Regions from separate parts of the Gordonia sp. AC31 genome, predicted to be linked through region 2. Evidence: predicted binding sites of a transcription regulator. Region 2 holds the regulator's gene; each other region holds the start of a gene.
The links. The regulator LexA, encoded in region 2, represses DNA repair genes until DNA is damaged. The targets are predictions, from matches to a motif close to CGAACANNTGTTCG.
Positions count from the first base shown of each region.

Region 1: the regulator LexA is predicted to act here: its motif matches at 2,596-2,609, upstream of Q9R39_RS20105 (HNH endonuclease signature motif containing protein).
Region 3: the regulator LexA is predicted to act here: its motif matches at 2,696-2,709, upstream of Q9R39_RS09005 (DUF222 domain-containing protein).
Region 4: the regulator LexA is predicted to act here: its motif matches at 3,108-3,121, upstream of Q9R39_RS20330 (DUF222 domain-containing protein).

Region 1 is NZ_JAUZVK010000021.1:30,671-38,233, reverse strand. It holds gene Q9R39_RS20125 (bifunctional cobalt-precorrin-7 (C(5))-methyltransferase/cobalt-precorrin-6B (C(15))-methyltransferase) at 1-435, opposite strand, end outside; gene Q9R39_RS20120 (SDR family NAD(P)-dependent oxidoreductase) at 432-1,229, opposite strand; gene Q9R39_RS20115 (PPOX class F420-dependent oxidoreductase) at 1,293-1,694, shown strand; partial or broken gene Q9R39_RS24770 (hypothetical protein) at 1,983-2,488, shown strand; gene Q9R39_RS20105 (HNH endonuclease signature motif containing protein) at 2,637-4,244, shown strand; gene Q9R39_RS20100 (Xaa-Pro peptidase family protein) at 4,423-5,589, opposite strand; gene Q9R39_RS20095 (5'-3' exonuclease) at 5,644-6,600, shown strand; gene Q9R39_RS20090 (DUF4333 domain-containing protein) at 6,671-7,563, opposite strand, start outside.
Region 2 is NZ_JAUZVK010000004.1:253,049-260,611, reverse strand. It holds gene hrpA (ATP-dependent RNA helicase HrpA) at 1-267, shown strand, start outside; gene nrdR (transcriptional regulator NrdR) at 241-741, opposite strand; gene Q9R39_RS07155 (LysM peptidoglycan-binding domain-containing protein) at 841-1,380, opposite strand; gene lexA (transcriptional repressor LexA) at 1,605-2,309, shown strand; gene Q9R39_RS07145 (phosphoenolpyruvate--protein phosphotransferase) at 2,287-3,996, opposite strand; gene Q9R39_RS07140 (DeoR/GlpR family DNA-binding transcription regulator) at 4,146-4,916, shown strand; gene Q9R39_RS07135 (1-phosphofructokinase family hexose kinase) at 4,913-5,878, shown strand; gene Q9R39_RS07130 (fructose-specific PTS transporter subunit EIIC) at 5,995-7,563, shown strand, end outside.
Region 3 is NZ_JAUZVK010000006.1:6,570-14,132, forward strand. It holds gene Q9R39_RS09000 (PE-PPE domain-containing protein) at 1-818, opposite strand, end outside; gene Q9R39_RS09005 (DUF222 domain-containing protein) at 979-2,661, opposite strand; gene Q9R39_RS09010 (hypothetical protein) at 3,192-4,238, shown strand; gene Q9R39_RS09015 (CoA pyrophosphatase) at 4,235-4,837, shown strand; gene Q9R39_RS09020 (BTAD domain-containing putative transcriptional regulator) at 4,842-7,563, opposite strand, start outside.
Region 4 is NZ_JAUZVK010000022.1:15,759-23,321, forward strand. It holds gene Q9R39_RS20315 (AMP-binding protein) at 1-375, shown strand, start outside; gene Q9R39_RS20320 (acyl-CoA dehydrogenase family protein) at 422-1,627, shown strand; gene Q9R39_RS20325 (acyl-CoA dehydrogenase family protein) at 1,636-2,712, shown strand; gene Q9R39_RS20330 (DUF222 domain-containing protein) at 3,128-4,825, shown strand; gene Q9R39_RS20335 (acyl-CoA synthetase) at 5,121-6,767, shown strand; gene Q9R39_RS20340 (polynucleotide kinase-phosphatase) at 6,778-7,563, opposite strand, start outside.

The DNA.
Region 1 (7,563 bases), on a different contig from region 2:
GCGCACCGCACTGACGATCCGGGTCGTGGCGAGGTCCCAGCCCAGACGCGCACAGGCGAGGCTCGCGCTCGACACGGCCGGATACACCCGTACCCGGTCGGCACCGACGCGCGCGATGATGCTCGCACCGACGCCGTGGAACATCGGGTCGCCGCTCGCCAGGATGTGGATCGTGTCCGGGTGAACGGCGTCCGCGGCCTCGCTCTCGACCACTTCTGCGAGGTGTTCAGACATCGGCGACCGCCACGGTCGCAGTTCGGCGTCCAGTTCGGGCACCGCGCCGTCGAGGAGCGCCAGTTGCCGCGCAGCGCCGTAGATCACGCGGGCGCGGCGAAGTTCGTTGCGGACGGTCTCGCCCAGACCGGACCAACCGTCGGCGCCGATACCCACCACGACGAATGCGGACATCACCGCAGCGGATTCCGCGGAGGTCATCGGGGCAGTCTCCGCCACACGGCACGCGGCAGTAGTCGCATCCCGAAGAACAACGGACGCAACGTCCCCGGGATCCAGACCTCGCCGCGGCCCTTGCGATAGGCATGAGCCACCGCGTCGGCGACCTGCTCGGCATCCCGCGACAGCGGGGCCGGCTTCACCCCGGACGCCATCAGGTCGCGGGTCATCGCGCCGATCACGAAGCCCGGGCGGGCCAGCAGCAGGCGAGCGCCGGTGCCGTGCAGCGCATCCGCGAGTCCGCTCGCAAATCCGTCGAGGCCCGCCTTCGTCGACCCGTAGACGTAGTTGGCGCGGCGCACCCGGACACCGGCGACCGAGGAGAAGACGATGATGGTTCCGGAGCCCTGCGTGCGCAGTACCGAAGCGAGCGGGGTGAGCACGCTGATGTGGGCGTAGTAGTCGGTGTGGGCGATCTGAAGTGCATGCGGCACATCGGTTTCGGCGCGAGCCTGGTCGCCGAGGATCCCGAACGCGATGATCGCGATCCCGATCGGACCGTGTCGCTGCGCCAACGACTCGACGAGCGTTGGGTGGCTGTCGGTGTCGTTCGCGTCGAAGGCGACGGTGTGTACCTCGGTTGCACCGGCTTCGAGCAGTCGTGCGGACTCGGCCGCGAGGTCGTCGGGACGGCGGGCCGCCAGGACGACGGTCCGCCCGGATGCGAGGCGCGCCGCGGTGGCGACGCCGATCTCGCTGCGGCCGCCGAACAGCACGAGGGCACCGGACGGGTCGGTGTCCGGACGCGCTGATGCCCATCTGCTGCGTGACGCCATGGCTGCCAGTATCGCATCGGCCCCGCGACCGACCGTGTGCGGCGTCGCGGCTAGTTTGGTGTCATGCCTCGTAACGCCGCTGATCTCGGGCCCGATGCGCTCGCCTTCCTCGTCGAACGCCACCTCGGGACCCTCACCACGCTGCGCGCCGACGGCACCCCCCATGCCGTGGCCGTCGGGTTCACCTGGGATCCCGACGCCGGCCTGGCGAGGGTCATCACCTCGGACGGCAATCAGAAGGTCCGCAACACCGAGCGGGGTGGCTACGCGGCCGTCACCAACGTCGACGGCCCGCGATGGCTGACCCTGGAGGGTCCCGCCACGGTGCGTCGTGAGCCCGAGCGCGTGCGCGAGGCCGAGCAGCGCTACGCCCAGCGATACCGGGAGCCCAGGCCGAACCCGCGCCGCGTCGTGATCGAGATAAGCGTGAGTCGCGTACTGGGTTCGGCGTCGCTGTTCAGCTAGTGCCCACGTGTGAAGTCGGACGCTGCTTGACGTGGGCGCTGGCGTCGTCAGCAGGTTCGGTCCGGTTCATCGCATAGTCATCAAGGCCGGCCGGAACTTCCCGAACGGTGACGCACTCCGCACGCTGGTGTGACCGGCGATCTGCGACATCGAGGACAACCGGCTCGGGGTCCGAGGGTGACCTGACCCCAGATCTCGGACACGTTGAATCCGGCAACGAGCTGGAGGAAGCGAGTCGATCGATCTACGGCTCGACGACACGAGTGAGAGCGGTTTCGTCAGGACGCGGTGGACTTGTACGAGTCGACCCCCGAGGCCACGGTGCGTAATATCGCCGCCGATCTCGGCGACGAGCGCGGCACGCTGCGTCACTGGCTCGACCGCTACGGCACTGACCCGCAAGACCGTTGGCGGTCGAGTATTTCGTCGGGGAGACGAACTTGTGAGCCGTTCGGCGTTTGTCGCCGAAGCGGCTCGACACCTACCCGGTGAGGTGGCAATGCGAGCTTTTCACGATCGCGTGCTCATCGTTCACGGGTGGCGGAAGGCAGCCCTCGCGCGGGCAGCGCGGACGGAAGCTGATCATGCTATGCGTGGTCGGACTTGCTGAGCCGCGACTTCGCCGCTTGCGCCCCGAATCGGGCGTGTGTCGGAGACATCGCGTATCTGCCGATCGCTGACGGCACCAACCTGTATGAGCCACGATGACCGACTGCTACTCCCGACGGCCGGCCGGGTGGGCGGTGGCCCATCACATGCGCATCGACCTCGTCGGGTCAACGCTCGGCATCGCCGGCATCGGGGTTTCCCTCTATCACGAGGTACCGACAACTCGCTCTCGCCGAATAGCGTTGAATGACATAGCTTTTGAGATTGACGCGCGTCCATTTTGATGTACACTCGAACGTACATTCGCAGCAACGGTTCTCGGGGGAGGTGACCATGTCTGATGAATCCGCGACGCCGCAACCGCGTGCCGTCGAACTGGTGGCCGACCTCCACCGCATCCTCGACGAACTGCAGACCGTGGACCTGGCGCCGTGTACCGATACCGAGTTGGCGGATGTGGCGGCCGACACCGAGAAAGCGATCGCACGGTTGACCGTGGCCGGTGACCGGCAGATCGATCAGGTCGAGGCCCGCGACCTGCCCCGCAAAGCAGGCTGTCGGACACTCATGCAGTACATGACCCACCGGCTGCGGGTCTCCAACCCGATGCGGCGTCGTAAGCAGATGGATGCCACCGCCACCCGCACCAGCCTCGGCGGCGAGGTCCTACCACCTGAACATCCGTGCCTCGCTGAAGCGTTCGCCGCGGGTGCGGTCGGCTCCGCGCACGTGCAGGCCGCCTTGGACGTCCTCGACCGCATCCCGGTGGCCATCGACCACGACATCAAGGTCGCCGCCGAACGACAGATGGCCGAGATCGCCGCCGACCACATCCCTGCCGACATCACCCAACTCGGTGCCCGCCTGCTCGCTCACCTCGACCCCGACGGCACCCTGACCGACGACACCGACCAGAAACGACGCCGCGGCCTGTGGATCGGACGGCAACGCGCTGACGGCACCGCCAAGATCTCGGGCACCCTGACCCCCGCACTCGCCGCCCGACTCACGATGATGTTCGCTGTCTGGGGAAAACCCGGCCTCAACAACCCCGACGACCCGCAGTCTCCGTCCGGGCCCGCCGGCACCGCCGACCCCGACGCCCTGACAGCCGCCGCCGACCGCGACGGCCGCACCCCCGCCCAGACCAATCACGACGCCCTCGATGCCGCGCTGGCCGCCGGATTCGCCGACGGGACTCTCGGCACCTCGCATCGTGGGCTGCCGGTGCAGCTGATCATCAAAGCCGACCTCGGTGATCTGATTCGTGAAGCCGGCCTCGCGACCACTGCTACCGGCACCCTGCTGCCCATCCCGGACCTGATCGAGATGGCCGCCGACATCCAACCGTGGTTGGCGATCTTCAAAGACCACACCACCGTGCCGCTGCACTTCGGTAGGGGCAAACGTCTCGCCACGCGCGAACAACGCCTCGCGTCGTTTGCCCGCCCCGACGGTGAAGTGTGCTCGGCACCCGGGTGTGACCAGCCCGCCACCCACGTCGAACTCCACCACGCCCAGAAGGACTGGGCCAAGGGTGGTCTCACTAACATCGACGACCTCGCCCCGGCGTGCCCACGCCACAACCGCATGGTCGGCGACAAGCCCGGTCAATACACCACCCGCATCGCTCGGTCCGGACCCGACGAAGGTCGCTGCGTGTGGCGGTTGAACGCCGAACCCGGCGCGCCACCCAACCCCGACCGCCTCAACCGTCGACCCGACATACCCCGACGGTTCGCACACCACCTGAACACCGTGCGCGACGAGATCCACGGACCACCACCCCGGCCCGGCGATCACCCACGCCCAGACGGCCACACCCACATCGACGCACGCCGCTCATGGGCGACGATCAGCCACGTCATCGACGTCCGACCACCCCGACCCAAGTCCTCCGTCGTCGAAGCGTTCCTCGCCGAGCTTCTCGCCACCCACTAGTTCGCGTCCATAGATCAAACTCGCGATCAGCGAACTTCGACTCGCCCGACGGACCTCGATCGAATTCCAGCAGCCGAAATGACGTTCAACGGTCGGACAGGCGTGCCCGCCTCCCGGCGTCAGAGCGATGTCGTTGTCGTACGAGATGAACCGACGACGCGCGGCAGCAGTGTGAGTCCTACAGCCGGACGAGGTCGTGCGGGCGGTTGTTGAGCGACTCGCAGCCGTCATCGGTCACGACGACGATGTCCTCGATGCGGGCACCCCAGTGACCGGGCACGTAGACCCCCGGCTCGACGCTGAACGCCATGCCCGGGCGCAACGGAATGTCGTTGCCGCCGACGATGTACGGCTCCTCGTGCACCGACAGCCCGATCCCGTGGCCCGTCCGGTGGATGAACCGATCGGCCAGGCCGCGCTCCGCGAGGAGATCACGCGCCGCGGCGTCGATCGAGGACGCGCTCACCCCCGGCCGGACGGCGGCCACCGCCGCGCGTTGGGCCTCGAGCAGAGCGGCGTAGGCGTCGGCGATCTCGGCGGGCGGATCGTCGAAGCAGTAGGTGCGCGTGGAATCGGAGTTGTAGCCCGGCTCTACCGGACCGCCGATGTCGATCACGACGATGTCGGACCGCTCGATGACCCGGTCGGAGAACTCGTGATGGGGATCGGCTCCATTCGGTCCCGACCCGACGATGATGAAAGCCGCCTCGGTGTGTCCCTCCTCGAGGATCGCGGCGGCGATGTCGGCGGCCACCTCGCGTTCGGTGCGGCCGGGGATCAGCCAGTCCCCCATCCGCGCGTGCACCCGGTCGATCGCGGCACCCGCGCGGCGGAGCGCGTCGACCTCCGCGGCGTCTTTGATCATTCGTAGTTCGCGGAGCACCTCGGTCGCCAATTGCGGTGTGGCGCCGGTGTGTCGGGCCAGCGGGATGGCGTGGAGGGCGGGCATGGAGTCGGACACCGCGATCCGCGGCTGCGACGGCAATCCGGCCAATGCGAGAGCGTGGGCGTCGTCGCCGTCGACCCAGTCGGCCACCTCGATGTCGAGATCGCCGACCGCGGAGGACGACAGCGACGGGACCTCGAGCCGCGCGATCACCAGTCGGGGATCACCGGTAGCGGGGATCACCAGCGCCGTGAGCCGTTCGAAGGTCTCCGCCCGGGAACCGATCAGGTAACGCAGGTCCGGCCCGGGGGCGACGACCAGCGCGTCCAACTCCGCGGCGCGGGTGAGTTCGGCGGCGCGGCGGACCCGGTCGCGGTACACCTGCGCCTCGAAGAGCGGCCCGGCTCCGATCCCCTCGCCCGCCGTCGCGACCCGTGTTGCCCCGCTCCCAGATGCCATGCGACGAACACTACCGCCGACTCATGACAGAGTGTGGGGGTGACGGATTCGTTGATGCTGCTCGACGGCGCCAGCCTGTGGTTCCGATCGTTCTTCGCGCTGCCGGAGAAGATGACCAGCCCGGATGGGCGCCCGGTCAACGCGGTACGCGGTTTCGTCGACACGATCGCCAATCTCGTGGTGCGCGAACGCCCCACACGCTTGGTGGTGTGCCTCGATCTCGACTGGCGCCCCGAGTTCCGCACCGACCTGATCCCCACCTACAAGGCCCATCGCGTCGCGGTCCCCGACGGCGGGACCGACGTCGAGGGCCGGGACATCGACGTCGAAGAGGTACCCGACACGCTCACCCCGCAGGTCGACATGATCATGGCTGTTCTGTCGGCGGCGGGCATCGCCACCTCGGGCGCCGTCGGTTGTGAGGCCGACGACGTGATCGGCACACTCGCCTACGACGAGGCGAACGATCCGGTGATCGTGGTCAGCGGTGACCGGGACCTGCTGCAGGTGGTCGCCGACGATCCCGTCCCGGTGCGCGTCCTGTACGTCGGCCGCGGTCTGGCGAAGGCCGAGATGATGGGCCCGGTGGAGGTCGCTGAGAAATACGGCGTGCCGGTCGAGCGCGCGGGTATCGGCTACGCGGAGATGTCGATGTTGCGCGGAGATCCCTCGGACGGTCTGCCGGGCGTGGCCGGTATCGGCGAGAAGACCGCGGCGAAACTGATCACCGAGTACGGCAGCCTCGACGCCCTGGAGGCGGCTGCCGCCGACCCGTCGTCATCGGTTCCGACGCGGAGCCGCAAGGCACTGCTCGCCTCGGTCGAGTACCTGCAGGCGGCGCGGACCGTCGTCTCCGTGCGCACCGACGCCGAGACGATCGACAGCGGTTCGGACATCCTCCCGGCCGAGCCCGCCGACCCCGCGGCCCTCGCGGAGCTCGTCGAGGAGCTGGGTATCGGAGCGTCGGTGGGGAGGCTGGCCAAGGCTCTCGGCTGGCCCCAGGCCGGCTGAGGCCGCATGTAGCAGCCGGCTGAGGCCGGACGTGACAGCCTGCTGAGGCCGGACGTCACAGCCGGTCGAGTCACCTGGGGCGCGAGACCTCGTAGCGGCCGTCATCGTCGATGAATGTGACGGTGACCTGCTGCTGCTGCCCGCCGACGGTGACCGAGCACGTGAACGATGCTCCGGTCTCCACCCGCTGCCCCGACGGGCACTGGACGTCGGAGACGTCGCTGGCCTGGTAGTCCTCGGTGAGGATCTTCTGCACGCCGTCCTGCGCCGCCTGCTGATCGAGGTTCTTCGGTGCCCATCCGGGGAAGAGGAATGCGGTGATCAGCACGATCGCGGCGATGAGGAGCAGCGCGCCGCCGCCGACGAACATCAGCGTCCGGGCGGTCTTGTTCGACTTCCCGGTCGCCATTCCGCTGAACTGGTCGCCGCCCCCGTATTGGTTCTGCCCGTATTGGTTCTGCCCGTATTGGTTCTGGGCGTACGGGTCCTGGCCGGCGGGCTGCTGGCCGTACTGTCCGGGTGCCCCGTACTGACCCGCCCCGTACTGACCCGGTCCCCCGTACTGACCGGCTCCGTATTGCTCGGCGCCATACTGACCGCCGGGCTGCCCGTAGGGCTGACCGGCCGGTTGTCCGTACTGCCCCGGTTGTCCGCCGGGATGACCGACCTGAGTCGGCTGGGACTGAGACGGGGCCGACTGGGGCGGCTGGCCCGTCGGCCCACCCGGCTGCTGGTACGGGTTTTGCTGGTAGGGATTCTGTTGGTACGGATTCTGTTGCGGCTGACCATAACCCGGGTTCTGTGACCCGGGGTTGGCGGAGCCCGGGTTGGGGGCCATGGTGGTCGGGTCGGCCTGCGGGGCGCCCGTCGGAGTGGCGCCGGGGAGGTTCACGATCTCGGTCTTGCCGTCGGGACCGGACTGATCACCGGAGGGATTCGGCTGGGACGGGTTGGGGTTGTACG
Region 2 (7,563 bases):
CGCTATCTCGACGGCGCGCAAGCACGTCTGGAGGCACTACCCGCGTCCGCGGCACGCGACCAGGCCGGGGTGGCCGCCGTCGATCGCGCCGTCGAACGGTGGGCCCAGCGCATCGAACAGGTACCCGAGCACCGGCGGGCGGTGGTCGACGACGAAGCGCAGTGGCTCGTCGAGGAGTTGCGCGTGGGGCTGTTCGCCCAGCGTCTCGGTACCGCGTTCCCGGTGTCGGAGAAACGGGTCCTACGAGCTCTGGACCGACTCGGCTGACACGGGTTCGGCGAGCGCGCTCCCGGTACCCGATGCCGCCTTCAGGTCGTCGATCTCGCGCTGGAAGTCCTCCACCGAGTCGAACGACCGGTACACCGAGGCGAAGCGCAGATACGCCACCTCGTCGAGATCGCGGAGCGGACCCAGGATGGCGAGTCCGACCTCGTTGCTGGGGATCTCGGCCGATCCACTGGCGCGCACCGTGTCCTCGACCTGCTGGGCGAGTTGCGCGAGCGCGTCCTCGGCGACGTGGCGGCCCTGACAGGCTCGCCGCACGCCGCGCATGACCTTCTCCCGGCTGAACGGTTCGGTCACGCCGTTGCGTTTGACCACCGCGAGCACGGCGCTCTCCACGGTCGAGAACCGGCGACCGCACTCCACACAGGAGCGACGGCGGCGGATGGCCTGCCCTTCATCTGCGACACGCGAGTCGATGACCTTGGTGTCGTCGTTCTTGCAGAAGGGGCAGCGCATCGTGTCCTCACGCAGGTCGCGGGACGCTGGAACGCACCCGAAGCGTGCGCCCCGCCGCTTGTCGGCCGGCCCCTGTGACATCGAGGATACCGCCCGGCCTCAGCGGTACCGGGGGGTGAGCAGGGGCTGGCCCACCTGCAGCGCGCTCGACCCCAGATCGTTCATCGCGACGATCTCGTCGATCACGACCTCGCGCGGCATCTCGGGTGCCACCCGGCCGGCGATCGAGCTGAGCGAGTCCCCCGAGCGCACGTGGACGACCTCGGCACTCACGGCGGACGGGGTCAGCGAGTCCGAGTAGTTCTGGCCCACGACACCGAACACCCACACGACGAACGCCAGCCCGACGCCGGCGAGGAGCGCGACCGCGGTGCGGCGGCGGCGACGGAACACCGCCGCGTCGGGTCCGACCGGGCCACGCCCGCGCACCCCGACCGAAGAGCCACAGTGGGTACCGCCCACCCGCGGGGTCACCGGCGACGCACCCCGCGGTCGGGTGCCGGCCGGCCGGTTGTCTACCGGGCGGCCGCCGTCGGACAGCGGGGCGCGCGTCCGGACCCGATCGGCGCGGTCGGTGGGGGGCCGGACAGCGTCGGGACGGTCGGTGCGGACGGGAGCGACGAGAGTGGCGGTGCGCATGGTGCCCTCCGGTGTTCTGGTGTCTGGATCGTGCGGGGTGTGGCGGTCGGTGTTCGAACATCGATCAGATGTTCGATGCACTGATGTTCGAATTTGTAGCACGACGTCCCGACAAAGTCTCGCGACACATCGAACAAATGTTTGAGGTGCCGGTCGCACTCCGCTAGGCTCGGACCCGGCGCAAGCCATCTACCAGCACGTTCCGAAGACGAGAGGAACCGAACATGAGTGACACCGGCGATAGGCGCGGCCGAGCGCGGGGCGCCGACGACGAGGCCCCGTTCGACGCCGCCGCCGCCGAGGCCTCACTCACCCCGCGACAGGCCGGGGTCCTGGAGGTGATCCGCCGCTCGGTGCGCGAGCGCGGTTATCCGCCGAGCATCCGGGAGATCGGCGACGAGGTCGGCCTGGCCTCGACGTCGTCGGTGGCCCATCAGTTGCGGACGCTGGAACGCAAGGGGCTGCTCAAGCGCGACGCGAACCGTCCCCGTGCGGTCAACATCGCCCCGAGTGACACCCCGTCGCCGGACACCCCGACGGCCGGCCAGCTTCCCGAGCCGACCTTCGTGCCGGTTCTCGGCCGTATCGCGGCCGGCGGTCCGATCCTGGCCGAGGAGGCCGTCGAGGACGTCTTCCCACTGCCCCGTGAGCTCGTCGGCGAGGGATCGCTCTTCCTGTTGCGCGTCGTCGGCGAGTCGATGATCGACGCCGCGATCTGCGACGGCGACTGGGTCGTGGTCCGGCAGCAGAACGTCGCCGACAACGGCGACATCGTCGCGGCCATGATCGACGGCGAGGCCACCGTGAAGACCTTCAAGCGTCAGGGCCCGAACGTCTGGCTCATGCCGCACAACGAACTGTTCGATCCGATCCCGGGCAACGATGCCGTCATCCTCGGCAAGGTCGTCACCGTGATGCGGCGAGTCTGACCTCTCCACCGACCGAACCGTCGAGCACCGCCGCGGCAGCCTCGCGCGCCGCGGCGGGATCCGAGGTGGCCAGGGCAGCCTCGGCGGCGGCCCGGCAGTCCGGTGCGGACACCTCGCCGAGCCGGGCCCCCACGGCCGCGGCAGCAGCCGGCGCGCTGGACAGCGAGGTGACCCCGAGACCGACGAGCACGCAGGCGAGGTTCGGATCGGCGGCGGCCTCGCCGCACACCCCGACCGGCTTTCCCTGACGTGCACCCGCTGCCGCGACACCCGCGATGAGGCTCAACACGGCCGGTTGCCACGGGTCGGTCAGTCCGGCGAGATCGGCCGACATCCGATCGGCCGCCATCGTGTACTGGGTCAGATCGTTGGTGCCGATGGATACGAAGTCCACCTCGGCGAGGACGGCTTCGGCCAGGATCGCCGCCGCGGGCACCTCGATCATCACCCCGGCGACCAGACCACGGCCGCGGACCTCGGCGGCGAAGGTGCGCGCCTCCGCCGGCGAGGCGATCATCGGCGCCATGACCCACGGCGCGACGGCCGACCCCGACGCGGCCTGCGCGATCGCGTCGAGCTGATGCGCGCGGATCTCGGGGTGCGCCAGCGCGATCCGATCGCCCCGCACGCCGAGCGCTGGGTTCGATTCGTCGGGATGGGTCACGAACCGGAGCGGTTTGTCGGACCCGGCGTCGAGGGTGCGGATGACCACCTTCTGCCCGTCGAACGCATCGAGCACCTCCCGGTAGATCGCGGCCTGCTCGTCCACCGACGGTTCGTCGGCACGCTCGAGGAACGCGAGTTCGGTGCGGAAGAGCCCGACGCCCTCGACGGGGTACCCGGCCGCGGCGCGTGCCGACGATCCGTCGGCGACGTTGGCGAGCACCGCCACGGCCACCCCGTCGGCGGTCTGCCCCGGACCGGTCCAGCCGGCGACGAGTGCGGCATGCCGCCGATCCTCGTCGACGCGAGCCCGGGCCGCCTCCGCATCGGGCTCCACCTCGATCCGCCCGGTGCTGCCGTCGACGAGAACGGTTGTGCCGGGCTCGATCTCGTCCAGGTCGGCCACCGCCACCACGCACGGGATCCCCAGCTGGCGCGCGATGATCGCGGTGTGGCTGGTCGGTCCGCCGAGGCGGGTGACGAGGGCGATGGTGCTCGTGGGGTCGAGGCCCGCGGTGTCGGCGGGCGCGAGGTCGTCGGCGAGCAGGACCGACGGCACCTCCGGAGTGGGCACACCAGGTTCGGGTAGGCCGAGCAGTTCGGCGAGGACCCGGTCGCGCACGTCGTTGAGATCGGTGACCCGCTCGGCCATCAGTCCGCCGAGCTTGGTGAACACCGCCGCGAACTGTTCGGTGGCCGCGACGGCAGCGGCCTCGGCGGGGGCGCCCTTGCCGATGAGCGCGGTCGCGGCACCGATCCAGCCGCGGTCCTCGGCCAGGCCCGCCGTCGCGGCGAGCACCTCGGCCGTCACCCCGGTGTTCTGCGACGCGCGCGTGCGCAGCCGCGCGGCGACGGCGCCGGCCGCGGTGGCGAAGCGCGTGACCTCGTCGGCGCGCCGTTCCTCGGCGATCTCCACACCGACGCCGAGCTTCTCCGGCGAGTGGTCGGGTCGCTCGCCCGGCCACAGCGCGGGACCGTGGGCCAACCCGCCGACCACCGGGGTTCCCGTCAGGATCTGCGCCATCGTCTTGCCTCTCACTCGACTACCGATGTGACCACCGTTACAAAAAGTGCTTGACTTGTCAACACAAACAGGCGTAAACACAATTACTACAACATCCAATCCCACACGCCTCAACAAGCGGGTTGGTCGAAACCGGAGATCGGAGCGGTGTGTACGCCGAGGAGAGACAACAGGCGATCGTCGACGAGGTGCGACTCGCGGGGCGGGCATCCGTGGCCGCGCTCGCCGAGAAATTCGACGTCACCAGCGAGACCGTCCGACGCGATCTCGCGGTACTGGAACGCGCCGGACATCTCCAGCGGGTCCACGGCGGCGCCGTGCGCGCCGAGATCATGCGCACCCTCGGCGAGCTCGGGATCGACGAACGGGAGTCGAGCCAGATCGAGCAGAAGACCGCGATCGGCCGGGCGGCCATCCGGTTCCTGCCGCCCGACGGCGGCTCGGTGCTCTTCGACGCCGGCACCACCACCTACCGCGCGGCCGAGGCGACCGCTCCCGATCGGAGGCTCACCCTGTTCACCAACAGCCTGCCCATCGCCGGCCTGCTCGCGGGAACCCATCCCGACGGTCTCCATGCCCTCGGCGGACGCGTACGCGGTCTCACCCAGGCGACCGTGGGCGTCGACACCGTGGACGCGCTTCGCCGACTGCGCGTGACCACCGCCTTCATCGGGACGAACGGCCTGAGCGAGGCCCACGGGTTGTCGACACCCGACCCCGACGAGGCCGCGGTCAAGGCGGCGATGGTCGCAGCCGCGCAACGGGTCGTGGTCCTTGCCGACAGCTCGAAGATGGACCGCGAGGACCTCACCTCCTTCGCCGGACTCGACGACGTCGACGTCCTCATCACCGACTCCGGGATCGACCCGGCCTATTCGGCGGCCCTGTCCGCGCGTGGCGTCGAGGTCGTGATCGCATGATCGTCACCGTCACCGCCAACCCGAGTCTCGACCGCACCCTCGAACTCGGCGCACCGCTCGCCCGCGGCGAGGTGCAGCGCGCCGGCGTGGTCCGCACCGAGCCGGGCGGCAAGGGCGTCAACGTGGCCCGGGTCGTCGCGGCCGCGGGCCTGGCCACCCGCGCACTGCTCCCGGCGCGGCCGGGCGACCCGCTGCGGGCCGCACTCGACGACCTCGCACTCCCCTACGACGCCGTGCCGGTCGACGGCGAGGTCCGGTCCAACATCACCATCGCCGAATCCGACGGGACGACCACCAAGATCAACGCACCGGGCGTCACCTTGACGGGCCCGGACCGCGAGGCGCTCGTCGGGCTGATCCGTGAGCACGCCGGCTCCGCGCAGTGGGTCACCCTCTGCGGGTCGCTGCCTCCCGGCGTCCCCGACGACTGGTACCGCTCGATCGCCGACGACCTCGTCCTCGCCGGCTGCCGGGTCGCGGTGGACACCTCGGGCGCTCCCCTCCGTGCCAGCGTCACCGGTCGCGTCGACCTGATCAAGCCCAACGAGGACGAGCTCGCCGAACTGACCGGCGCCGACCCCGGACAGCTCCGAGAAGCACTCGCGCGCAACGATCTCGGACCGGTCATCGACGCCGCTGCGACCATCGCCGAACAGATCGGGGGCAACGTCCTCGCCACCCTCGGCGCCGTCGGGGCCGTGTTGGTCACCGCATCCGGCGTGTGGTCGGCGACCCCGCCGCCGATCGTCCCGCGCAGCACCGTCGGCGCCGGCGACTCGTCACTGGCCGGCTACCTCATCGCGCAGAGCACCGGGGCCGCGCCCGCCGACTGCCTCCGGTCGGCCGTGGCGTACGGCGCGGCGGCCGCATCGCTCGCCGGCACCCAGGCCCCCACGCCCGACCACCTCGACCTCCCCGGCGTGCGGGTGACCGAACTGTCGGGAGCCGCGCGCATGACCTGACGGCACCGTCCCGGCGAGTCTCCACATCCATCCAACACCGCACCCATCCAGCACCGACTCCATCCACCATCGACCCACCCAGCACCGACCCCACTCTTTCCACCGAAGGACATCCCATGACCGAGCAGATCATCACCGCGCAGACGGTGAGTCTCGACGTCGACGCCGGCGGCGATCCCGCCGCCGTCATCACCACGCTCGCCGACGCCCTCGCCGCGGCCGGCCGGACCACCGATCCCGCCGACCTCGCGCGGGCCGCACTGGACCGAGAAGCCAAGTCCGCCACCGGACTTCCCGGCGGCATCGCCATCCCGCACGCCCGTACCGCGTCGGTGACCGCGGCCAGTCTCGCCATGGCGCGGCTGTCCCGCAAGGTCGACTTCGGCGCACCGGACGGGCCGGCCGACCTGGTCTTCCTCATCGCCGCGCCCGAGGGGGGTGCCAGTGCGCACATGAAGCTCCTCAGCTCGCTGGCCCGCTCACTCGTCCGGCCCGACTTCGTGGCCTCGCTCCGCGCGGCCGAGAACGAGGAGCGGGTCATCGAATTGGTCAACGAGGCCATCGACCCCGCGCCGCCGGCCGCGAGCACCGCCGCGCCGACCGCCACCCCGTCCACCCCTGCCCCGTCGACCACGAAACCCGAAGGTGCGCCGGCCCACCCGGACTCGGACCGGACCCCGGACCCGGGACCGGCCAAGCCGCGCATCGTCGCGATCACCGCGTGCCCGACCGGCATCGCCCACACCTACATGGCGGCCGACGCCCTGAAGTACGCCGCCGAGCGGGCCGGCGTCGAGTTCGCGGTGGAGACCCAGGGGTCCTCGGCGACCACGGCCTTCGATCCGGACGTGATCGCCTCGGCCGACGCCGTCATCTTCGCCACGGACGTCGGGGTCAAGGATCGCAACCGGTTCCGCGGCAAACCCGTCATCGCATCCGGGGTGAAGCGCGCCATCAACGAACCCGACGCCATGATCGCCGAGGCGGTCGCGGCGGGGCGCGACCCGAACGCGGCGCGCGTCACCGGCGACGGCGCGGACGCGGACGCGGCCGACTCGTCGAAGTCGGGCATCGGTCTCGCCGGCCGTACACGCCAGGCACTCATGACCGGTGTGAGCTACATGATCCCGTTCGTCGCGGCGGGCGGACTGCTCATCGCGCTCGGCTTCCTGCTCGCCGGCTACGAGGTCGCCAACACGAACCTCGACGACGGCGGCACCCTCAGCGACGGCGCGTTCATCGCCCTGAACAACAGCCTCTGGGATCTGCCGGCGGGCGGGCTGCTGCAATACCTGGGCGCGGTGAGCTTCGCGATCGGCTCGGGCGTGATGGGTCTGGCCGTACCGGTCCTCGCGGGCTACATCGCGTTCGCGATCGCCGACCGCCCCGGTATCGCACCCGGTTTCGTGGCCGGCATCGTCTCGCTCGCCGTGGGCGCCAGCTTCATCGGCGCGCTGATCGGCGGTCTCATCGCCGGCGTGGTGTGCCTGTGGATCGCGCGGACCCCGGTGCCCCAGTGGGTTCGTGGTCTCATGCCGGTCGTGGTCATCCCGCTGTTCGGCAGCATGATCGTCGGCGGACTGCTCTACATGGTCCTCGGCAAACCGCTCGCCTGGCTGACCGAGCAGATGAACAGCGGCCTCGAGAGCATGTCCGGCGGATCGGCCATCGCCCTCGGCATCGTG
Region 3 (7,563 bases), on a different contig from region 2:
ATGAAGCCGGCCGCGTTGACGAGCAGCGAACTCACCGGCCGGAGCGTTCGCCACTGGAAGTTGGCAACCGGATCGCCGACCACGATGACGGAAACCACGGGGAGATCGTCGCCGGTGTCGCCGGGATCGCGCGCTCCGTTGCTCTCGGCGCCGAATAGTTCGAACACTGAACCGACGACGTTGTTGTCGGCCCACGCCTTCAGACCCCACGGGCTCCGCGGATCGGAGATGAGCAGGATCGTCGAGTTGTCGACGTCGATCCCGTTGGGCTGACCGACCGCGATCTCCGCAGCATTGCCCAGGGCTTCGGCGCCTTGCGAGTAACCGGTGTAAACGATGTACGGCTGCCCCTCGGTCTGCTGCGCGAACGCCCGCATGACTGTGAGGTTGTTTTCGACGGCGACATCCCGAGAAGCGTCGTAACTCGGGGCGAAGATCGGCAGGATCGCACCGGACCGGCCCGAGACAATCGGGCCGAGCGCTTCGGGATACTCGATCACCAAGATCTGACGGCCGGCACGCAGACCCTTGATACGTGGGAACAAGGTTCCGTCGTCGGTTCCCGGCGTCACCACCACGATCGTGTTCCCGTCGACATGCGGGAACGTCGTCGACAGCCAGTCCGGACCGAGCCCGTCGTCGGGTTCCGCGGGGCGGAACACGCCGTCGTCGTTCAGTTCCTCGATGGTGGCCAGGGTCTCGGCCGAAATCACCGGCGCGGCCGACGCGGTTGTGGGCAGTGCAGTCGGTACGACCATGCCGAGGCACAGCGCGCAACCCACCGTGGACGCGCGCAGCGTCCGTCGAAATCCGTTCATGTCTTCCCGCCCTTGCCCCCGCCGCCGACCTGATCACCGGCCATTGGCATGTTTGATTCGATCTCTACGATCGTGAAACCAGGTCAATTGTTCGCAGCCGCAAGGAAAAAGGACAAGTTACCGGCGAGTTTTCACCCGATCAGGGGAACGCTTGTGTTTGTCAGAACGGGGGTGGGTCGATGCGGTCGAGTTCTTCGCGGGCTCGTTGGTTTCGGGCGCGTTCTTGTCGCCGGCGGGCGAGTTTGGCGTCCAGTCGGCTGTGTGTGCGCTCCGGGTTGTCGGAGGCGATGACCCGTGGGGTGGGTGGGGCTTGGGCGGCTTGTTCGAACCGGATCCGCCGAAGGTTCGGAAAGGTGTCTTCGAGGGTTTCGGCGTCGCCGGGCAGGGTGACCCCTTCGGGGGTCTCGTATTCGGTGACCAGGCGTCCGTCGTCGTCGCGGTACTGCACATCGACCCAGTCCCCGTGGGTTTTGAACAGGTGACCGGGACGGCATTTGGCGTTGAGGTTCTCACTCGACGTCGCTCCACCGCGGGCGGGGTCGGTGTGGTCGTACTCGGTGACATGGTCGAGATCGCACGCGAACGCTGAACGCGTGCAGCCGGGTTCGGTGCAATATCCGTCCCGCACCCGCACGAAATCAGCACACGACGCGGTCGGCCGATACCCGTTGCCGGGATGGGTGGCCGGGTAGACCACCGCGACGCCCGAGGCGAGGCCACCGGTCCCGCCGACATCACCGGGTTCGGCTGCGTCGACATCAGTGCCGCCGTGGACAGTCGACTCGACTGTGTCAGCCGGCGCGGAGCGATGGGCAGTTCGCTGCGCTTCATCGTCGTTGGTGCTGGGGGCGACGTAGGTGGGTTGGGTGCGGGCGGGGGTGACCGGGGACAGGGTGGCGTCGGGGCGGGCGGCGAGGTCACGGACGTGTTCGTCGCTGATGATGCCGTGTTCATCGAGAAACCCCACCCCGGGCGCCCCGGCCAGGGTCGCGGCATCGGTGACCACATGGATCACGATCTCGGCGCGGACCGCGTCGAGGACGCTTTGCGGGTCTGGGATGTCGGCAGTGCACGGCTGTTCATCGTCGCACTGGCAGTCGAAGCTGGTGCGGGTCAACAGCGCGAACATCGCATCGGATCGTCGTATCCCCTGGGTGCGGCCATCCCGCTTACAGACCGTGTCGGCGAGGATGGCGACGGCTTTGGCCGAGATCCGCACGTTTTCCGCCGACATCACGGCGGTGAGTTCGGCGGTGCCGTCGGGCAGTTCGTGGGTCCACACCCCACGTTGATCCATCGCGTCTTGGCGGCGTTGGCGTACCGCGTCGGGGTCGTGGCGAAAGACGAGGCGGTCGACCATGTCCCGCAGGCGGGCCCGATCCCACACACCTGTTCGGCGACGCACAGTGTCGGCGATCTCGGCATCCAACGCGGGGGTGATGGGGTCGTCGGTGGGGATCAGTTCGGTGCGGGAGATGATCAGCCGGATCTGCCACTGCGACAGGACCCCGTCACGCAGGGTGTCAGCTACCTCGGGGAGCCGGTCGCGCAGCGCGATCGCCTCATCGATCAGGGTTTCGGCGTGGCGGCGGGACACCCCGGCTTGGCGGGCGATGCGGGCGGCGCAGTCGGCGTGGCCGTCCATCACGAACCCGGACGCGCTGGTGGTGATCAGGCGGTCGGTCATCGCCGCGATCGTCTGATACTGGTGCCAGGCGAGGTAGGACTCGCCGCGCCGGGTGGCGTCGAGGCCGGCCATCAACGACACCATGTCGGTCTCGGCGACGTGGGCAGGATCGACCCCGGCGACGAACTCGCCCGGTAGATCGGTCCACGCCTTCACAACGCCCCCCCGACGCCTGTCCACTCACCCGCTGCGACCAGGTGATCCGTTGAAAAACAATGTAAACCCGGCCACCGACAATTCCGGATGAGTCTCCACAGGAGTGACATCGTTGTCGACGAAATGTTCTCTGGGCGTTGCGGTGTGGTGCCGTCCGGGTTGGCGGCGGATGAGATCGTCGGGTCGCCAGGTGGTTTCGACACGGCGACTCGCCTGGCGGCTCGTTGCCGGCTCAACCAGCGGGGGGCGCCGGGTCAACCAGCGGTGGGGGAGCAGGCTCAACGAGCGGTGGGGGCGCCGGCTCAACGAGCGGAGGGAAGGGGTGGTCGCCAGGTGGCTTCGACACGGCGACTCGCCTAACGGCTCGTTGCCGGCTCAACCAGCGGAGTGGGGCGCCGGCTCAGCCAGCGGAGGGGGAGCCGGCTCAACCAGCGGAGGGGTGCCGGCTCGACCAGCGGCAACGGCCCAATCGTGCCGCTTCCGTTCGTCGGACCGGCCATACTCATTTGATGAGAACTCGCACGACCAGGGTGGTCGTCCGCAGCGTGTACGGTACCGCCGCCGTCGAGTGGTTCTTGATCCTCGCGATCGCGACGATCATCGTCACGCGCCTGTATCTGCACCTCACCGGGTATCCGCAGGTCGGAAGCGGAACACTGCACATCGCGCACGCGCTGTGGGGTGGCGCGCTGATGATGCTGGCGCTCATCACCGGATGGCTGTTCCTCGGGGCGACGGCGCGGATCATCGCGATCGTGCTGGGCGGTATAGGTTTCGGGTTGTTTCTCGACGAGGTCGGCAAGTTCGTCACCCGCTCCAACGACTACTTCTACGGGCCGTCGGCGGAGATCATGTACGTGCTCGTCGTGATGATCCTGTTGATCAGCCGCGTCGTTCGGGATGTCAAGCGGCCCACCGGCGCCGAGGCGCTCGCCAATGCGGCGGTCATCGCGGCCGACGGTGTCGCGCACGGGCTTCCGGAACGTCGTCGACGGCAGGCCGAAGAGTTTCTCGTGGTGGCCGAGGGCAAGGGGCTCGACGCCGAGACGATCGGTCACATCCGAGCGCTCCTCGAATCGAGCGAGGGTACGCCGGACCGGTTGATGCGACTCCGCGACCGGGCGGTCGCCCTGATCCCGGACTTCTTCCGCAGTCCCCGATGGATTCCGGTCGTCGGGTGGGGGTTGGTCATCGCGTCCGCACTCACCGTCATCGTCGGCGTGCTGAGCTTCTACTTCTCCGGAGACCGCAGCGAAGAACTCGACATCTACATCGAACTCACCGGCAGCACGCCCGCCACCTGGATTCTGTTGATCAGCGGGATCGCGACACTCGCCCTGGCGCTTCCGGCGATGGTCGCGCGCCGGCGCGGTGTGGAGCCGGCCGGGCCGCTACGAGGGCTGCGTATCGCCGCCCTGGTGTTCATGCTGTCGAACGCTCTCGTCGACTTCGCGCTCGAGGGCTTCGGTGCCCTGTACAACCTCGCCCTGGGCTTGTTCGCCCTCAGCATCGTGAGTTTCCACCTCGCGCAGGCGTCCGTCGCGTCGGACGGCAGTCGTGATCAACTGAGGGTGTGACTCATCTCGATCGGACTGTGGCTGCCGCGCGTGTCGAGGGCTTCGACCGGCGGACCGCGGACGTCCCGGGCGCACGGGCCGCCTCGGTCGTCCTTGCGGTAGCGGAGAAGGACGGCCGTCAGGGGATCTGGCTGTGCAAGCGTCCCACGACGATGCGACGCCACGCCGCCCAGTTCGCACTCCCCGGTGGCCGGCTCGACCCCGGTGAGGACCATGTCACGGCCGGCCTACGCGAACTCGACGAAGAACTCGGCATCCAGCTGCCGCCGAGCTCGGTGCTCGGGGCGCTCGACGACTATCCGACGCGCTCGGGTTTCGTGATCACCCCGATCGTCTGCTGGGCCGAGGAATACCAGGAGCCGACGCCCAATCCCGACGAGGTGGCGCTGCTGTTCTTCGTCACCTTTGAGGAACTTCTCGTCGAACCGCGGTTCCTCACGATCCCGCAGTCGGATCTCCCGGTCATCCAGTTGCCCATCGTCGGCTCCCTCGTCCACGCCCCGACCGCCGCGGTGATCTACCAGTTCGCCGAGGTGGTCCTGCGGAACCGGCAGACACGGGTCGACGGCTTCGAGCAGCCGGTCTTCGCCTGGAAATAGCCGCTCAGCCGGTGACGAGTCGCTGCTCGGCCCGACGCACGTAGGGCCGGGCTCCCGTGTCGCGGGCCACCCGGACGGCATCCTGCAGGTCGGCGGTTCCATCCAGCCCGACGACCTCGCGCGCGGTTCCGCGGTACAGCGTCGCGGGTCCCAGACACACGAGTCCGGGCCATTGCACCACCAGGCCCGACGACCAGTCGGCGGTGAACGGCTCGATGCGGCGGCAGATCTCACCAGCGGCGTCGCGGTGACGGGAATCGCGTGAGACCGCGTAGAGCGTCTCGATGAGCAGTGGAACGCGCGCCACCACGCGCGAACCGGCCCACTGGTCGGCGTCCGCGGTCAGCTCCGTCGCGAGTTCGAGGGCACGGTCGAGGTCGCCGCTCTCGGCGGCGCCCAGTGCGATCACCAGGGTGAAATCCTCGTCCACCTCTTCCGCGAGCGCATCGAACGGCGGTAACGCCGAGGCGAGCTCGCCGCGGTGCCACGCGGCGATCGACGCGCTGGTCGCCATCGACGACTCGGCGAGAAGTCGTGCACGGTCGGACAGCCCGCCGACCGTCGCAGCGAACCTCGCGGTCAGTGCCGTGCTGGTGTCGTAGTCGCCACGTAACAGCGCGATCATCACCTGCCACCACAACTGCATCGTCTCCACATCGGTACCGCCGATACGTTCGGCGAGCCGGGTGAACTCGGTGGACAGGCGTCGCGCCAGACGCAGATCAGCCGCCTCCACCGCGCAGACACGTTGCAGATGCAGCGCGGTGGCGCGTTTGTGGAGGTCGCCGGCCGACAGTTCGTACAGCTCCCGGGCGATCTTGCGTCGATCCGCCAGACGGTCGGGAACCCACCGGACGAGGAACTCGGCGAGGTCGATCTCGAAATCCACGGCACCGCTGTCGTGGACGACACGTGCGGCACCGAGATGGTCGTCGGCGCCCGGCAAGCCGAGGACGGTCAACCGGGCTGCCTCCGATGCGTGAAGGCGCGCAACCACTTCGGGGTCCAAGGCCTCGCCGTGCGTCAGTGCCTCGCGGGCGAGAGCGGCATGGTCGGTCTGGACGACGCCGTAACCGGACCAGTATCCCGCGACCCCGTTCGGTGCCGACAGCAGTGCGGTCTCGGCGAGCGCGGGCCAATCCCGCGTCAGCCGACTCACCGTCGCCGCCGATTCGAAAGAGTCCGCAGCCGAATCGAACTCCCCGATGCGCAGCGCGGCGGTGCCGGCGATCCGGCGCAATTCGACGGTCGAGTCGGGGTCGAGTCCGGGCAGACCGAGCCCACGTCGTGCCAGGTCGAGCGCACGATGATCGGCCGTTGCCGAGAGTGCGCGGTGAGCCGCCCCGATGCATGTGCGAGCGGCGACGGCGGTCGAGTCCTCGTCGACGGCGCACTCGACGCGGTGCACGGCCAGTGACTCGAGATCGTCGGGACGCACCGCTTCGAACGCAGCGGCGAGCCGCGCGTGCGCCTCGATCCGTTGCTCGCGCGAGAGGTGGTCGGCGAGACCCTTCGTGACGCTCGCAAGCTCGCTCCTCAGGGGGCTGGTGGTGACGCTCGCAAGCTCGCTCCTCAGGGGGCTGGTGGTGACGCTCGCAAGCTCGCTCCTCAGGGGGCTGGTGGTGACGCTCGCAAGCTCGCTCCTCAGGGGGCTGGTGGTGACGCTCGCAAGCTCGCTCCTCAGGGGGCTGATGAGCCCGCTGCGGACTGCCTCGTCGGCCACGCCCTGACCGAGGGTGCGGGCCACCTCGGTGAACACATCGTCGGGGAGATCGCCGCCTGCGATCGTCACGGCCGTGACCAGCGCACGAGCGGCAGGGGAGAGATCGTCGAACCGCGTCGAGTACATCGATCGGGCGGGATGGTCCCGGTCCGGCGGCGCCCCGGTTCTGGCGATGGTGCACAGTTGTTGCGCCACAGCAGGATTGCCGAATGACTGCGCGACCAGCGCGTCAGCGTCGACCCGGCCCGTGTCACCGAGCTGCTCGAGACGCCGAACGATCAGCGCGCGCATGTCGTCGGAGCCGAGTTCGGTCAGACGCACCTCGGCGACCGGCCCGTGCCGGTTCAGTGTCGACCGGAGGATCTCGACGGGCTCGGCGTCGGGGTCGCGGCAGGTGACCAGGACCGTCATCGGTGCCTGTCCGATACCTGCAAGCACGCGTCCCAGCACAAGAGCCGAGTCGGCGTCGAGCCACTGGGCGTCGTCGACGAGTAACACCGACCGCCCGTGCTCGGCGACGTCGGACCAGATGCGGGCGGTGAGGTCGGCGACGATTCGCGCCGTCGGGACGGAGACCGGGGACTCGCCGAAGAGTTCTTCGAGGCCGCCGAACGTCGGTCCGGGCGGGCCGGGTCGGCCGATGAAGCGGCGGGCCACGGCACTGTGCCGTGCGATGAGGTGCTCGACCAGCGCGGTCTTCCCGATGCCCGACGGGCCGATGAGGACCACACCCGCGGGACGGTCCGCGCCGGTTTGCCAGACCTGTTCGAGCACTGCGTGTTCGGCGACTCGGCCGATGAGTTCGCGTACCGGCTGCGGCGTGGCGGAGGTGGCGGAGAGCGGCGAGACCGCGGGAGACGGGTCGAGCAGGTCGTCTTCCAGCGCGATCGTGTCGGGATGCGGATCGAGACCCAGGTCGTCACGGAGGGCCTGCCGGAGTCGGCGCAGTACGCCGAGGGCGTCGACCGTGCGTCCGTCGTCGTGCAGCGCACGAGCGAGGGTC
Region 4 (7,563 bases), on a different contig from region 2:
CGGATCAAGGACATCATCAATCGGTCCGGCGAGAAGATCAGCACCCACGACGTGGAGAACGAACTGAGTGAGCATCCCGCGGTCGCCGAGATCGCGGTCGTCGCCGGGCCGGACGCCCGAACCGGGGAGCGGGGGTGCGCGTTCGTGGTCACCCGGGACGCCGTCGACCTCACCCTCGAAGAGGTTCGAGAGTTCCTCTCCGCGAGAGGAATCGCGATGCAGAAGGTCCCGGAGAGCGTGTTCGTCGTCGACTCCCTGCCGAAGACGGCCAGCGGGAAGATCCAGAAGTTCGCCCTCCGCGACTGGACCCGCGACCGCACGACCACACCGCCGCAGATGCAGGCCGTGACCATCTCCGCGGCGCACGAACGGTGAGAAATCCAGCAGGACAGCACGACCGAGCAGGACAGGAACGACGAGAATGACGACGACCGCACCGGGCGCGATCACGCTCGATGACTACGAAGAACAGGCGCGGGCCTGGCTCGACGCCGAACTGCCGGCCTGGGCTGCACAGGAGCACGACCCGACCTACGCCATCTTCCACAATCGGACGCACGACGAGGAGCGTGCGTTGATCGACGCGGCGCGAGCGTGGCAGGCCCGACGCGTCGACGCGGGCTTCGGCGCGATCACCTGGGGCCCGGAGTGGGGCGGACCGGGTCTCACCGCGGGCCACGAACGCGTTTACGTGAACCTCGAACGCGGATACCAGGCCCCCGAACGCCACGAGAACGTTTTGGTGACAGTCGAACTGGTGGCGCCGACCCTGCACGCACTCGGGACCGACGAGCAGCGGAAGCGGTTCGTCCGCCCCTTCCTGCGCGCGGACGAGCTGTGCTGCCAACTGTTCTCCGAGCCCGGGGCGGGTTCGGACCTGGCCGGCTTGTCGACGAAAGCCGTTCGGAGTGGGGACACCTGGCGGATCAACGGCCAGAAGGTGTGGAGTTCCGGCGCGCAGTTCTCCGAGTGGGGTCTGCTCATCGCCCGGTCCGACCGGTCGGCGCCGAAACACAAGGGCATGACCGCATTCATGGTCCCGATGGACACGCCCGGCGTGGAGGTGCGGCCGATCCGGCAGATGTCCGGTGGGTCGACGTTCAACGAGGTCTTCCTCTCCGACGTCGAACTACCGGACTCCCTGCGGGTCGGTGCCGAGGGCGACGGATGGAAGGTCGCGCTCACCACACTCGGTTTCGAGCGGAACTCCAGCGCCGGGATCGTCAGTGCCGGCGGTAACAGCGTCGACCTCGCCCGCCTGGCCGACCGTCTCGGACTGTCCGACGACCCGTTGGCCCGCCAGCAGCTCGGCGACGCCGCGATCTATGAACGGGCGGCGGCCCTCATGGTGGTGCGCTACGCCGAACGTGAACGGGCCGGTGCCGTCCCGGGTGTCGAGGGCTCCATCGGCAAACTCGTGTGGACGCAGAACCTGAAGCGCGTCGGCGACGCCGCGGCGTCGTTCCTCGGCGACCGGATCGTCGCCGACACCGGCGAGCCCGACACGTTCGCATGGTCGGAGCATCTGCTCGGCGCACCCGGGTACCGCATCGCGGGCGGCTCGGACGAGATCCAACGGAACATCATCGGCGAACGCGGCCTCGGACTGCCGCGCGAACCCCGCTAGGAGTACACATGCCCATCGAACTCACCGTGGAGCAGCGCGATCTGCAGGCCGCCCTCACCGATGCGTGGTCGGAACACGCTCCGGCGCAGGATGTCTGGCCGTCGATTCGGGAACTCGGACTGACCGAGATCCCGTTTCCGGAGGATCTGGGCGGGGCCGGGTACGGGGTGAAGGACGCGTCGGTCGTGATGACCGCCCACGGTCGCTGTCTCGGTTCCTCGCCGTACCTCTCGTCGGTGATCATGGCCGGCCTCACCCTGCTCCATGCCGCCGACGACGAGGGGCGACGGGCACACCTGCCGGCCATCGCGTCCGGGGAGCGGCGCGCCGCACTCGTCTGCGGCCCCGCCGTGGTCTCCTCGTCGATCGGTGCGGAGGTCACCGATGAGGGAACGCTCGTCCTGAACGGACGGCAGGACGTCGTCCTCGACGCGGCGTCGGCCGACGTGCTCGTGGTCGTCGCGCACACCGCGTCCGGTGTGGAACTCGCCGTCGTCGACGGCAGCTCTGCCGGTGTCGGCCGCCACCAGCGTGAAAGCCTGGATCTCACAAGAGAGTTCGCGACTGTCGAGTTCACCGGTGTCGAGGCGACCCGGGTGTCGGGGCCGGAACTCGAGGCGCGGCTGCGCCGGGTGCGGTCGCTGCTGATGATCGCCCTGGCTGCCGAGCAGGTGGGTATCGCCCGCCGGTGCCTCGAGATGACGTTGGACTACGCGAAGACGCGGCAGCAGTTCGGTCGCACGATCGGATCGTTCCAGGCGCTCAAGCACCGCCTCGTCGACATGCTCGTGGCCACTGAGCTCGCCGAGGCGACGGTCCTCGACGCCGCGGACGTCGACCGCTTCGACGACGCGGATCTCGCCGAGCGGGCCGCGTCGGCTCGGGTGCTGGCCTCGCGAGCCGCCATGTATGCCGCGGAGGAGGCCATCCAGATCCACGGGGGGATCGGGTTCACGTGGGAGCACCCGCTGCATCACCACTTCCGGCGGGCCAAGACCGACCAGTTGTTGTTCCAGGACGACGACGTGCACGTCGACACCGTCGCCCGCGCCATGCTCGGACGGGCCCGCGCGGCGTCGGTGTGAGCGCCGGCGGAGTGGTTCCGGATCGGCGCGTTCGACCTACTCGTCGTCGCTGACCTGCGGAGCGCTCGTCGCGCAGCCGCGAAATCCGTCGCTGGTCGAGCCGGCCCCGAGCGGAGCGAGGCGCCCCTCCCCGCGCTGGTTGAGCTGGCACACCTCCGCCGGTTGAGCCGGCAACGAGCCGCTAGGCGAGTCGCCCACCCCCGCTGGTTGAGCCGGCAACGAGCCGCTAGGCGAGTCGCCGTGTCGAAACCACCTGGCAACCCGACGAACTCAGCCATCGCCAACCCGGACGGCACCATACCGCAACGCCCAGAGCCCATTTCGTCGACAACGATGTCACTCCTGTGGAGACTCAACCGGAATTGTCGGTGGCCGGGTTTACATTGTTTTTCAACGGATCACCTGGTCGCAGCGGGTGAGTGGACAGGCGTCGGGGGGCGTGGTGAAGGCGTGGACCGATCTGCCGGGCGAGTACATCGCCGGGGTCGATCCTGCCCACGCGGCCGAGACCGACATGGTCATGTTGATGGCCGGCCTCGACGCCACCCGGCGCGGCGAGTCCTACCTCGCCTGGCACCAGTATCAGACGATCGCAGCAATGACCGACCGCCTGATCACCACCAGCGCGTCCGGGTTCGTCATGGACGGCCATGCTGACTGCGCGGCCCGCATCGCCCGCCAAGCCGGGGTGTCCCGCCGGCACGCCGAAACCCTCATCGACGAGGCCATCGCACTACGCGACCGGCTCCCCGAGGTTGCCGACACCCTGCGTGACGGGGTCCTGTCGCAGTGGCAGATCCGGCTCATCATCTCCCGCACCGAACTGATCCCCACCGACGACCCGATCACCCCCGCGTTGGATGCCGAGATCGCCGACACGGTGCGCCGCCGAAAAGGGGTGTGGGATCGGGCCCGCCTGCGCGACATGGTCGACCGCCTCGTCTTTCGCCACGACCCCGACGCGGTACGCCAACGCCGCAAAGACGCCATGGACCAACGTGGGGTATGGAGCCACGAACTGCCCGACGGCACCGCCGAACTCACCGCCGTCATGTCGGCGGAAAACGTGCGGATCTCGGCCAAAGCCGTCGCCATCCTCGCCGACACGGTCTGTAAGCGAGATGGCCGCACCCAGGGGATTCGACGATCCGATGCGATGTTCGCGCTGTTGACCCGCACCAGCTTCGACTGCCAGTGCGACGATGAACAGCCGTGCACTGCCGACATCCCGGACCCGCAAAGCGTCCTCGACGCGGTCCGCGCCGAGATCGTGATCCATGTGGTCACCGATGCCGCGACCCTGGCCGGGGCACCCGGGGTCGGGTTCCTCGACGAACACGGCATCATCAGCGACGAACACGTCCGTGACCTCGCCGCCCGCCCGGACGCCACGCTGTCCCCGGTCACCCCCGCCCGCACCCAACCCACCTACGTCGCCCCCAGCACCAATGACGATGACCAGCGGCGGACCGCCCAACGCCCGGCACCAGCCGAGGACACCCGAGCCGACAGCGAGAAGCATTCCACCGCAACCCACTTCGGCGACTCGACCGATGTCACCGCCGCGGGTGTGGCGGTGGTGTATCCGGCGACCCATCCCGGCAACGGGTATCGGCCCACCGCGTCGTGTGCTGATTTCGTGCGGGTGCGGGACGGGTATTGCACCGAACCCGGCTGTACCCGTTCGGCATTCGCGTGCGATCTCGACCATGTCACCGAGTACGACCACACCGACCCCGCCCGGGGTGGGGCGACGTCGAGTGAGAACCTCAACACCAAATGCCGCCCCAGTCACCTCTTCAAGACCCACGGGGACTGGGTTGATGTGCAGTACCGCGACGACGACGGTCGCCTGGTCACCGAATACGAAACGCCCGAAGGGGTCACTCTGCCCGGCGACGCCGAGACGCTGGAAGACACCTTCCCGAACCTTCGGCGGATCCGGTTCGAGCAAGCCGCCCAAGCCCCACCCACACCACGGGTCATCGCCTCCGACAACCCGGAGCGCACACACAGCCGACTGGACGCCAAACTGGCCCGCCGGCGACAAGAACGCGCCCGAAACAAACGAGCCCGCGAAGAACTCGACCGCATCGACCCACCGCCGTACTGACCCGAGAGCACGTGGGGCTCCAATCTGATGACGCGAGTTGTCAGACTTGGTAGCCTGTCGCCACGAGATCGCCGTTCGGTCGACCCCATCGGGACGGCGAACGGTGACCTGAGTGCGAAATGCGGTGAACTGATCAGTGTGACAACCGATTCGGGTGAAACGGACATCGGTCGGCATGGTCGGCATATCCTGCACCTGTGGCACGGCTGGTGACGACGGTGACCAGGGTGCGTCGGGCGCGCAGCGAACCGGAAGAGAGCGACGACGCGGCCCAGCCGCGGAAGGTGGGGTGGACATGGTCTCGGTGACCGGTGCGGTCGGCACGGTGGTGGAATCGGCGCAGGATGCCTTTGGGGCGTTCAAGGTCCTGCGGCGATCGGGTCTCGTGGATCCGACGAAACCCAAGGAGCTGCTGACCACGGTCAAGCGGGCCAAGATCATCGGTCCGTGTGCGGCGGCTGTGGCACACGGTGCCGACGAGTATCCCGAGGCCGGAGCCGTCGCCGACGAGCACGGCGAGCTCACCTTCGGTGAACTCAATGCGCACGCCAACGCACTCGCCAACCACCTGCTCGCGTCCGGCATCAAGCCGGGATCGGTCATCGGCGTCATCGCGCGGGACCACCGGGGTCTGCTCACCACCATGAGCGCCGCGGGCAAGGCCGGGTTCCGCCTGGCCATGATGAACACCGGCTTCGGCAAGACCCAGTTCGCCGAGGTCGCCGAACGCGAGAAGATCGTGGCGATGCTCTACGACGAGGAGTTCACCGACCTCGCCGACTCCCTCCCCGCCGACACCCTGCGCATCGTCACCTGGATCGACGGCAACCGCCCCGTCGGCGACGGCGTCCAGACCCTCGACGACATCGCAGCCACCGGCGATACGTCGACTCCGCCCGAACCAGCCGCGTGGGGTGGACTCGTCATCCTCACCAGCGGCACGACCGGACTGCCCAAGGGCGCCCAGCGATCCAAGATGTCACCGTTCGCCAGTGCGCTTCTGCTGGACCGGATCTCGTTGCCGCAGCGCAGCGCCATGGTGATCGTCTCGCCGATCTTCCACTCCACCGGTTTCGCATTGTGGGGGGTGGGGACGGCGCTGGGCAACAAGACCGTGGTGATGCGTCGGTTCGACGCGGAGAAGACCCTCGCCGCGATCGCCGAGCACAAGGCGGAGGTGCTGGTCGCCGTCCCGACCATGCTGCACCGCATGGTCGCCCTGGGTCCCGACGTCATCGGCAAGTACGACGTGTCGTCGCTGAAGATCGTCGTGCTCGCGGGTTCGGCTCTGTCGCCGACACTTTCGGAAGCCATTCAGGACACGTTCGGTGACGTGCTCTACAACCTCTACGGCTCCACCGAGGTCGCGATCGCCACGGTCGCGCAACCGAAGGAGCTGCGTCTGGCACCGGGGACGGTGGGCCGCGCACCGGTCACGAGCCGACTCGCGCTCTTCGACGACAAGGGCAACCGGATCTCCGGGACCAACGTGCGCGGCAGGCTGTTCGTGCGCAACGGCGCCCCGTTCGAGGGGTACACCGACGGCCGCAACAAGGAGATCATCGACGGTTACATGTCCACCGGCGACATGGCCCGGTTCGACGAGCACGGGCTCCTCCACATCGACGGCCGCGACGACGACATGATCGTCTCCGGCGGCGAGAACGTCTACCCGCTCGAGGTGGAGAACCTGCTCGGCGAGCATCCCGACATCGACGACGTGGCGGTCATCGGCGTCGACGACGACGAATACGGAAAACGTCTGCGCGCCTTCATCGTCGCCGCCGAACATGCGAACCCCACGCCTGAGGACATCAAGGCGCACGCCAAGAAGCACCTCGCCCGGTACAAGGTGCCCCGCGACGTCGTCTTCGTCGAAGACCTGCCTCGCAACCCCACCGGCAAGCTCGTCCGCCGGCACCTCCCGACCGGCCCGCTCTGACCCGCAGCGGTTACAGCCGCGGGTCCACGGCCTCCGACTCCATCGCGAGGACGCCGAACACGCATTGGTGAATGCGCCACGTCGGCTCTCCTGCCACTGCTCGACGCAGCGCCTCGAGCCCTAGGGCGTACTCGCGCAGCGCCATCGACCGTTTCAATCGGAGGTTGCGGTTCTTGAGCCGGGCGAGGGTCGCCGCTTCGGTGTAGTCGGGGCCGTAGATGATTCGCAGATACTCACGACCGCGGACTTTGAGCCCCGGCTGGACGAGGCCCTTCGGTCCGCGGACGAGATTGTCGAGCGGCTTGACGACCATTCCCTCGCCGCCGCTCGCGGTGAGGTCCTCCCACCAGCTGACGCCTGCTGCGCGCGACGATGCATCGGCTGTCTCCACGACGAGGCGTCGGGTGGGCCGGAACAACTCCGGGTCGGAGGCGACCAGGCGATCCGCAATGCCGAGGTGCCACTCGTGATCGCGGGTCTCATACGTCGCGGCATCCGTGGCGAGAAGTTGGAAGGGCGCCACCTGGATTCCCAACGGAGTGTCGATCGGTTGCACGTGGTGACGATAGGAGTCGACGAAGCGGTCGGCGTTGGCGGCGCGCGACCGCACCCTGGTGAGCAGATCATCGACATCGATTCCGCGCGCGGCTGCGACCGCCAGTACGTCGACCGCCGCCGGCAGTGCGTGCGTCGCCGCGGCGCCGACCCGGGCGTACTGGCTGCGAATCATGGCCTCCGCCTTCGCAGTCCACGGCAGCAGTTCAGCGTCGACGAGTATCCAGGTCGCGTCGAGGTC